DNA from 3 places in the Gordonia sp. i37 genome. Region 2 is predicted to be linked to each of the others. Evidence: riboswitches for the same ligand, from Rfam matches in the RefSeq annotation. Region 2 holds a riboswitch; each other region holds the start of a gene.

Region 1 (3,270 bases), on a different contig from region 2:
GGGTCACCACGATCAAGGTGGTGCCGGTGGCGGCGAGATCACGGATCACCGCGAGGACGTCGCCCACGAGCTCGGGATCGAGCGCCGAGGTCGGCTCGTCAAAGAGCAGCACCCCCGGCTCGACGGCCAGCGCCCGGGCGATGGCGACCCGCTGTTGCTGACCGCCGGAGAGCTGGCGCGGATATGCGTCGTACCTGTCCGAGAGTCCCACGCGCGCAAGGAGTGCGCGGGCAGCTCGCTCGGCGTCCGCGCGGGTGATCCGGCCGGTCGAGACCAGTGGTGCCGCGACATTCTGGCCGGCGGTGAGGTTGGAGAACAGGTTGAACGACTGGAAGACGTAGCCGATGCGGCGTCGCTGTCGCAGGATCTCGCGTTCGGGCAATTCCCGGAGACGGCCGCCGGTACGGCGGACGCCGATCAGTTCGCCGCCCACGCTGACGTGGCCTGCGTCAAGCCGTTCGAGATGGTTCACGGCACGGAGCAGGGTCGACTTGCCCGAGCCCGAGGGTCCGAGGATCACCGTCACCTCTCCCGGGCGGATCGTGAGGTCGATGCCCTTGAGGACGTGGTGGTCGGCGTAGAAGCGGTGGGCGCCCACGATCTGCACCTCGGCACCGGTCGACGTCGTGTCCGGTGTGATGGCGGCGCGCGTCATGCGGCACGCTCCCAGGGACGCAGGGCGATGCTCCGGCGAGCGCCGGCAACAGCGAACCGCAATCGCTGTATCGGCGTGGGGGGCAGGGTGCGGACCGCCCCTCGCGCGAAGTAGCGCTCGACGTAGAACTGCACGATCGAGACGGCGCTGGTGAGGATCACATACCAGACCGTCGCCACCATCAGCAGTGGGATGATGTCACCGGAATAGGTGCTCGACTGGGTCGAGACCACGCCGAACAAATCGAGTAGCGACACGTAGTAGACCAGCGATGTCGACTTGATCAGCCCGATCAGCAGATTCACATACGACGGCACGATGGACCGCAGAGCCTGCGGCAATGTGATGCGCAGAAAGTGATACCGACGTGGAATGCCCAGTGCGGCAGCGGCTTCGTGTTGGCCCGCGTCGACCGACAGGATGCCGCCGCGCACGATCTCGGCGGCGAACGCCGCCTCGTGGACGGTGATACCGATGACGGCGATCAGGAACGGGGTGGCGAGATCGGCCTCGGAGAAATGAAACAGTCCCGGGCCGAACGGAACACCGATACTCAGACTCTGGTAGAGCGCCCCGAAGTTGAACAGGATGAGGAGCAGTACGATCAGCGGGATCGATCGAAAGAACCAGACGTAACCCCAGCTGACCGCCGCGAGCACGGGATTGTTCGACAGCCGCATCAGCGCCAGGACGATACCCACGGCCAGGGCGAGCACCGCACTGTACGCTGCGACCTCCAAGGTGACTCCGAGGCCTTCGAGAATGACGGGGCGAAAGAACCAGTACCCGAACCGATCCCATTGGAAGAACGCGTTGGTGGCCAGGCCGTGGACCAACTGCGCGCCGACGATGAGCACGATCGCGGCGAGAACCCACCGGCCGGGATGACGCAGGGGCGCAACGCGTTCGGCGACCGGCGGCGTAGTCGTGCCCGCCGACGACGGGTGCGAGTCCCCCGACGGCGCCGGGTGTGGATCGGCACTCGTGGACGGCGATGGGGCGGACATGTCGGCACTCTCCTCCAACCGGGGAACGGGGCACGCGAGGAGAGGCGTGCCCGACGACACCCCGGGCGTATCCCGCGGGTACCGACGACCACGACGGCACGACGACTCCTCACGAAATCGTTGTGGCCGTTTCCATCACGCTTATCGGGACATTCCCGATCCGGTCGTCACCTGGGGCACCCCACCGCGATGCGAGGGTTGCCGGTCAACCAGCCAGGGCTTGACGTTGACGCTCATGACCGTCTCGCTCACGCTAATACCGCGCGCCGCAGCGGTCAGTATTTACATTCGTCGATGAGTGAAAGTCTCGTGGCGTCGGCGTCGGACACCATAGTCGTCTGACGCTGCGTTATTCGTCTGACGCTGCGTTCCTCAGACCTGCGTTCGTCAGACGCTGCGTTCGTCAGACGCTGCGTTCACCGGCCAGGATCGCCTCGAGGCGCCGGTGGATGTGCGGGGAGAGAAAAGGTGTCACGTCGCCGCCGAGCTTGGCGACCTCTTTCACCAGCGAACTCGAGACGTGCGCGAAGCGCGGATCGGTCAGCAGGAACACGGTCTCGACGTCGGCCAGCTCACGATTCATCTGCGCCATCGGAAGCTCGTAGTCGAAGTCCACCGACGAGCGCAGACCCTTGACGATGGAGTGGATCGCGTTCTCTCTGAGATAGTCGACGAGCAGGCCGGTCCACTGATCCACCCGCACATTGGGCAGATCGGCGCAGTCCTCCCGGATCAGTTCGAGCCGCTCCGGGACCGAGAACAGGCCGCGCTTGTTGGGATTGACGACAACGGTGACCACCAGCTCGTCGAAACACGCAGCAGCCCGCTCGACGACGTAACGGTGGCCGCGCGTGAAGGGATCGAAGGAGCCGGGGATCACCGCACTGGTCATACTCTGCAGAACCTACCCGGCCTCCCCGCCGGTGACTCGCGCGACCTGCACCGTGGTGTCGCCGTAGGACTTGTCGGTGACGACCTCCCAGCCGACCGGCCATCTCGTCGTGGCCCGGCGGCCCCGCTCGAGGACCAGTAGGCCACCGTCGGCGAGCCAACCGCCCGCGCCGAGCGCCGCGAGGTCACCGTGCACCTCGTCGTCGGTGAGTGCATAGGGCGGGTCGGAGAAGATCACATCGAAGCGACCCGTCACACCTACTCGGGCCGGGACCTCCGCTCGGGCCGGGCCGGCCAGGAACGCCGACACCGGTGCGGTGATCACCCGGCCCACCTCGGCGACGCCGAGCGCCCTCAGGTTGGCGGTGACGACAGCGGTGGCGCGACGACGGCTGTCGACGAACACGGCCGAGGACGCGCCACGGGAGAGTGCTTCGAGGCCCAGCGCACCGGACCCGGCATAGAGGTCGAGGATGGCGGCACCCTCCAGATCGATCCGGGCGTCGAGAATGTTGAACACCGCCTCGCGCACCCGATCGGAGGTGGGCCGGGTCCCGGCGTCGGGAACCTTCAGTGGTCGTCCGCCGTGGCGGCCGGCGATGATCCGGGTCACCGAACCATTCTCCCATTGCCGATTCGGTTGAGCCGTCCCCCTCGACGGGCGGCGCCACCGGGTCGTCACCGCGGTCGCCGCCGGACAATTCGCCCACCCGCAGC
Region 2 (3,270 bases):
GCGGTGGCACGCGCGCCGACCGCCAGCACCAGTGCGCTGCGGACCCGATCGGGGTACTCGATCGCCCACTCCAGCGCACGCGCGCCACCCATCGAGCCGCCGAGTACCGCGCCGATTCCCTTGATGCCGAGGGCATCGAGCAGGGCTGCCTCGGCACGCACCTGATCGAGCACGGTGATGTCGGGGAAGCGTGAACCCCAAGGCCGCCCTTGCGAATCCGGCGACGACGGGCCCGTCGACCCACGGCAGCCGCCGAGGACGTTGGCGGAGATGACACACCATTCGTCGGTGTCGATGGCCGCTCCCGGCCCGATCAGACCATCCCACCACCCGGGGGAGGGATGCTCGTCGGTGGGAGCGCCGGTGACGTGCGAGTCACCGGTCAGGGCGTGCAGGGTCAGGATCACGTTGTCCCGTGCAGGCGACAACGCCCCCCAGCGCTGGAACGCCAGGGTGACGTCGTCGAGTTGCTGCCCGTTGTCGAGAGACAACGACCCCAGACGCATTCGGACCATCTGCCCGTCGGGAACTCGTTCCCACTCGGGCTGATGCGTCGTGGTCGCCTGGGGGTCGATGCTCACCGACACGGGTGTTGTGCTCCTGTCCTCGAACTACTTGGCCGCCGCGAAACCCTGGTCGAGGTCGGCGATGATGTCGTCGATGCCCTCGATACCGACGGCCAGGCGCACCAGGCCGGGGGTCACGCCGGCAGCGAGCTGCTCCTCGGGGGTCAGCTGGCTGTGGGTGGTCGACGCGGGGTGGATGACCAGCGACCGCACGTCACCGATGTTGGCGACGTGGCTGTGCAGCGTCAACGCCTCGACGAAGCGCTTCCCGGCGTCGACGCCACCGGCGATCTCGAAGCCGATGATCGCGCCCTGCCCCTTGGGCGCGAGCTTCTGACCACGGGCATACCAGGGCGAGGACTGCAGACCGGCGTAGGCCACCGACTCGACCTGAGCGTGATCGGCGAGGTAGGCCGCGACCCGCTGCGCATTGGCGACGTGGCGCTCGACGCGCAGGCTCAGGGTTTCCAGTCCCTGGGCGAGCAAGAAGGCGTTGAACGGCGAGATCGCCGCGCCGGTGTCACGCAGCAACTGCACGCGCGCCTTGAGCGCGTAGGCCGGCGCACCGAGGTCGGCGAACACCGCACCGTGGTAGCTGGGATCGGGGGTGGTGAAGCCGGGGAACAGATCCTGACCATCACGCTGCACCCGCCAATCGAAGGTGCCGCCGTCGACGATGATGCCGCCGATCGCGGTGCCGTGCCCGCCGATGTACTTGGTCGCCGAATGGACGACGATGTCGGCGCCATGGGCCAGCGGGTTCAGCAGGTACGGGGTGGCGACGGTGTTGTCGACGATCAGCGGCACGCCGTTGCGATGGGCGACCTCGGAGATGCCCTCGATGTCGAGGATCTCGTTGTTGGGGTTGGAGATCGACTCGCCGTAGAACGCGCGGGTGTTGTCGCGGACCGCGGCCTGCCACGAATCGAGATCCTCGGGATCCTCGACGAAGCTCACCTCGATGCCGAGCTTGGGCAGCGTGTAGTGGAAGAGGTTGTAGGTCCCGCCGTAGAGACGCGGGCTCGACACGACGTGTCCGCCGTTCTCCACGATGTTGAGGATGGCGTAGGTCTCGGCGGCCTGACCGGACGCGACCAGCAGTGCTGCGACACCGCCCTCGAGTGCGGCGACCCGCTGCTCGACGGCGTCCTGGGTGGGGTTCATGATGCGGGTGTAGATGTTGCCCGGCTCGGCGAGGCCGAAGAGGTTGGCCGCGTGGGTGGTGTCGTTGAAGACGTACGACGTGGTCTGGTAGATCGGCAGTGCACGAGCGTTTGTGGCGGCGTCGGCCGATTGGCCCACATGGATCTGCTTGGTCTCGAAACTCCAGTTGTCGGCTGGGTTCTGGGCATCCGTGCCGTCATTGGCTACGTCAGACATGAAAATAGATCACTTTCTGCGGTCGGCAGGGTGTGGTGACCCTGATGGGGTCCGACCTTCGGACCCGCGCTTGCCGGGGATGCTCGTCGCGATCCCACAACCCGGTCATCACCCGGAGCACCCCACCGCGGTTGGAGGGTTGCCGATCAGCGAGCCGGGGCTTGACGCTGATACTCATGACCTGGCGACAAGGATATAACACGGTCGTCGTCGGCTGAGAACCCTCCTGCTCAGCCTGGTTTGCGTGCTGGACAGAAACGGTCCGTCCGGTTCGGGCGTGGCGGTAGGTGTCGCCCGGACGGACGAATCGCCGTCCTGATCTCGACCGATCCGCCGGAATCGGCCGCCCCGTCTGCCTACTCTTGCCACATCACGGTTCCCTCGCCCAAGGACGTGTCCGATGCGGCTCTCACCTTCCTTCGCCTCGCTCCGCGGCAGCATCTCGACCGGAGTGGTCGGGGCCGCGAGTGTGGCGCTCATCGCGGCCGCATTCTGGGGTCACGGGGTCGCGTCGGCGGAAACGGCGGCGGCGTGCAGTCAACCCGGTCGGGTGTTCATCGTCGGCGGTACGTGGAATTCCGACGGCTCCTATCTCGTGGGGATCGAACAGCGCTACACCGGGCACGGCGCCAACTGGGAGGAGCTGCCGAACAGTCCGTACTCCGGCGCGGGCGCCTACGAGATCGAGCAGGTCCCGTACTCCGCGACCATCTGGCCACTCGGGTCTGTCGGATACAACGCCAGCGAGGCCGAAGGGTCGGCCAACCTGGAGCAGGCCGTCGCCGCGTACCAGCAGCAGTGCGGTGCCGACAAGAAGATCGTCATCGCCGGCTATTCGCAGGGAGCGCGGTTGGCCGGCGACGTCCTCACCGACATCGGCGCGAATCGGCCGGTGACCATGGACGACGGCTCCACCTACGTCATCTCCACCACCGATTCCGACGGTGCACGCACGGTGTCGGGAGAGCTCTACTCCGATCCGCGGATGTCGGCGACGCTGTGGGGACAGGGGATCGAGGCGACCCTGGTCGGGATCATCCCCGGTCTGACCATGTCCGGAACCAGAGCAGTCACCGACTACGGGGGCCTGCCGGTGACCACCTACTGCATCGCGGGCGATCCGATCTGCGATCTCCCCGATCCGTTCCATGACCCGATCGGCGACCTCGACGCGCTCCTCGGCTACTGGGTCAAGCATGGTCAGTATCCGTTTCACATGTATCAATTCCCGGGTACCGGCACGACCTGGGACATGAACGGCGCGAACGAGCCCATGACATGTACGCAGAGCGGAGCGTTGCAGACCTGCACGATCGCCTCGCCC
Region 3 (3,270 bases), on a different contig from region 2:
CCACCGGGGGAGGTGGCCTGCTGATCAGTGGTCGTCGATACCCAACGCTCGCAATACCGTCAGCAGCTTCGCGGTGGTCTCGGCGAGTTCGGCATCGGGATCGGAGTCGGCGACGATACCGCCGCCGGCCCACGTGCGAAAGGTTTGTCGGTCGGCGTCGAGTTCGAGGCAACGAATGGTGACCATCCACTCACCGTCGCCACGCGCGTCGGCCCAGCCGACGGCGCCGGCGTAGAGTCCGCGTGGTTCCTCGTGATTCCGAATGAACTGTGCCGCAGCCTCGGTCGGTGTCCCGCACACCGCGGGGGTGGGGCTCAGGGTGAGGGCCAGGTCGAGTGCGCCGACATCCGGATCGGTGAGGTGGGCGCGTATCGGGGTGGCCAGGTGCCACATCTCGCCGGTGGAAAGCAAGTGAGGTCGGGTCGCGACGGAGAGTTCGTCGCTGATCGGCGCCAATCGTTCGCGCAGATGCTCGACGACGAACGCGTGCTCGCGATGATCTTTTCCCGACGCGGCGAGCTTCTCCCGGGCCTCGCGATCGGCATCCGGGTCCGACGAGCGTGGAGCCGAACCTGCATACGGATGGCAGGTCACCTCGCGACCGCTCTTGTGCAGCAACAACTCCGGGCTCGCGCCGAGGAGCCACGAGTGGCCGCTGTCGACCGCGAACGCATTGTGCTCGGAGTTGCCGTGCGCCAGCGCGCCGAGGAGTTCATCGATCCCGACCGGTGAATCGAGCACCGCACCAACGGTTCTCGCGAGCACCACCTTGTCGAGGACGCCGGCATCGATGGCGGCCACCGCACGGCGTACCCGCTCCCGATGTGTGGCGGCGTCGGGGATCTCGACGAGTTGGGCCAGTGAATGACGGACGGGGGCGCGCCCACCGAGCGCCTGTTCCCGATATAGCCGCGTGGGTGCGAACAGCGCAGCCGGATCGGCGGGGTCGAACGGGAGCGCACCGACCACCGACTCCACCGCACCGGATCGCAGCGCGTCGACGGCGTCGGAGACCGCGGTGAACCGTCGCGCGACGCCCTCGGCGCGAACCACCCCGTGCGGACGCGACAACACGAACGGAGCAGGCCCCGTTCCCTCATCTTCCACACGTTCGCCGCTCACTCGACCAACCTAGCGCCGGACGGCGTCGGGATTTCGCCCACGCTGAGTGAAAATTGACACCCTCGGACGTGATAGGCCACCCTTGGTGCAGGTCATGAGTGCCAGTGACAAGCCCCGGCTCGCTGGTCGGCAACCCTCCTCCGCGGTGGGGTGCTCCGGGTGACGACCTGGCCGTGTACCACCCGGACACGGCAAGCGTGGATTCCCAAGGAGATTCTTCGATGACTGCTGTCGTCACCCCCGCATCGATCGCCGCCACCGTGGGCGCAGATCCGTCGTCCATCGAGCCGCTCGCCGAGGTCGTCGGCGCAGGACAACACGTGCCTCTCGCCGACGGGAGCGAGGTGGCCTACGCCAACCTCGACTATGCGGCGAGCGCCCCCGCCCTGACCGCGGTTGCCGACGCCGTCGCCGCGTCGCTGCACCAGTACGCCAGCGTCCACCGCGGCGCCGGCCATCTGTCCCAGGTCACCACCCGTCGCTACGAGCAGTGCCGGGACACGGTGCGGCGCTTCGTGCGTGGGCGTGCCGACGACACCGTCGTGTTCACCCGCAACACCACCGACGCGATCAATCTGGCGGCCCACTGCACCCCCGGCGACGTCGTGGTCCTCGACATCGAGCACCACGCCAACCTGCTGCCGTGGGTCTCGCGCGACTCCGGGACGGCCCGCATCGTGACCGCGCGCCCGGGCATCGAGGACACCCTCGTCGCACTCGAATGCGAACTCGCGGCGGCGCCCGCGGCGTTGCTCGCGGTGACCGCGGCCTCCAACGTCACCGGGGAGGTCCTGCCGATCGGACGCATCGCCGCCATCGCGCACCGACACGGCGCGCGCATCCTCGTCGACGCAGCCCAGCTCGTCGCCCACCGGCCGGTGTCGATGGTCAGCCACGGTATCGACTACCTGGTGTTCTCCGGCCACAAGGTCTACGCGCCGTTCGGCGCGGGAGTGCTCATCGGACGGTCGGATTGGCTCGACGCCGCCGACCCCTACCTCGCCGGCGGTGGGGCGTCGGCGCAGGTCAGCGTCGTCGACGGCCCCGACGAGAACTGCGCGGCCACCGCCTGGCACACCGGTGCCGCGCGACATGAAGCAGGGTCGCCGAATGTCTTGGGCGCCATCGCCATCGCTGCCGCCTGCGAGGCGATCACCGAGATCGGCTTCGAGGCGATCGGCCTGCACGAGCACGAATTGCGCTGCCGCCTCGACGATGGGCTCGCGCGGATCGACGGCGTCGAGGAACTACGCATCTTCGACGACATCACCGATCGCGTCGGGATCGCCGGGTTCGGCGTCGACGGCATTGCGCCGCGCGCCGTCGCCGAATATCTCAGTGACGAACACGGCATCGGCGTGCGCGACGGAAAGTTCTGCGCCCACCCGATCCTCACTCGCCTCGGCCACCCCGACGGCGCGGTGCGCGCGAGCTTCGGCCTCGGCACCGGGGCCGCCGACATCGACCGCTTGATCAACGCTCTGGCACAACTGATCTCGACCTCACCCGGAGGGGCCCCGGCATGACCATCGAACTCGATCGCATCAGTATCGGACGCCCGTCGCTGCGGGTCGCGCTCGCCGACGACGTTCCCGCCGAGTCGTCGGCGATCGTCGTCCGTCGACCCACGCTGCGTGACGCCCAGCGGGCCCGCTCACTGCTGCGGGCCGGCACCCGTGACACCGCGAACTTCTCGGTCGCGCTCGAGGTGGAGGTGGCGATCGCTCCGAGCGCCGCATCGGCGCGGGCGGCGGTCGCACACATCCCGGACGACATCGACGGCGGCACCGTGCGCTATGTGGGCACGCCGAGCGGTCTGGTGACCCTCATCCGCGACATCTACGCGGCCGAGGTCGCCGACGCGGTCATCCTCGTCTCACTCGACGGCTCGGCCACGCGGCACCGCGTGCGCGAGCTGGTGTTGCCGTCATTCGCGGAGCGGCGCGCGGCCTGACATCCCGGGGAACAGGCGTGCTCAGGCCTCGCCGCGCTCCCACTGCTCGACGAGCTCGGTCTGCGCCTCGTCGGTCAGCAGGCCGTACAGCTTGAGGCGGGCCATGCCGCCGTCGGGATAGACGTCGATGCGCGCCTCGGTCATCGGGCGGTCGAGATCGATGACGAACCGGTGGCGGGTGTCGGGCTGTAAGT

What was found. A riboswitch is a leader RNA that binds a small molecule or an ion and turns the genes downstream of it on or off. The one in region 2 is predicted to bind S-adenosylmethionine.
Region 1: linked by a shared signal. The riboswitch ahead of B1964_RS08110 (amino acid ABC transporter permease) and the one ahead of B1964_RS06260 (bifunctional o-acetylhomoserine/o-acetylserine sulfhydrylase) in region 2 are both predicted to bind S-adenosylmethionine.
Region 3: linked by a shared signal. The riboswitch ahead of B1964_RS18965 (aminotransferase class V-fold PLP-dependent enzyme) and the one ahead of B1964_RS06260 (bifunctional o-acetylhomoserine/o-acetylserine sulfhydrylase) in region 2 are both predicted to bind S-adenosylmethionine.

What each region holds. Positions count from the first base shown of each region.
Region 1 covers NZ_MVPX01000163.1:3,998-7,267, reverse strand. Annotated here, with positions in the region: gene B1964_RS08115 (amino acid ABC transporter ATP-binding protein) at 1-655, opposite strand, end outside; gene B1964_RS08110 (amino acid ABC transporter permease) at 652-1,662, opposite strand; SAM riboswitch class IV at 1,795-1,903, opposite strand; gene coaD (pantetheine-phosphate adenylyltransferase) at 2,066-2,554, opposite strand; gene rsmD (16S rRNA (guanine(966)-N(2))-methyltransferase RsmD) at 2,567-3,166, opposite strand.
Region 2 covers NZ_MVPX01000131.1:9,801-13,070, forward strand. Annotated here, with positions in the region: gene B1964_RS06255 (homoserine O-acetyltransferase) at 1-587, opposite strand, end outside; gene B1964_RS06260 (bifunctional o-acetylhomoserine/o-acetylserine sulfhydrylase) at 612-1,946, opposite strand; SAM riboswitch class IV at 2,008-2,128, opposite strand; gene B1964_RS06265 (PE-PPE domain-containing protein) at 2,347-3,270, shown strand, end outside.
Region 3 covers NZ_MVPX01000389.1:4,749-8,018, reverse strand. Annotated here, with positions in the region: gene B1964_RS18970 (isochorismate synthase) at 25-1,122, opposite strand; SAM riboswitch class IV at 1,213-1,326, shown strand; gene B1964_RS18965 (aminotransferase class V-fold PLP-dependent enzyme) at 1,344-2,648, shown strand; gene B1964_RS18960 (hypothetical protein) at 2,645-3,076, shown strand; gene alc (allantoicase) at 3,098-3,270, opposite strand, start outside.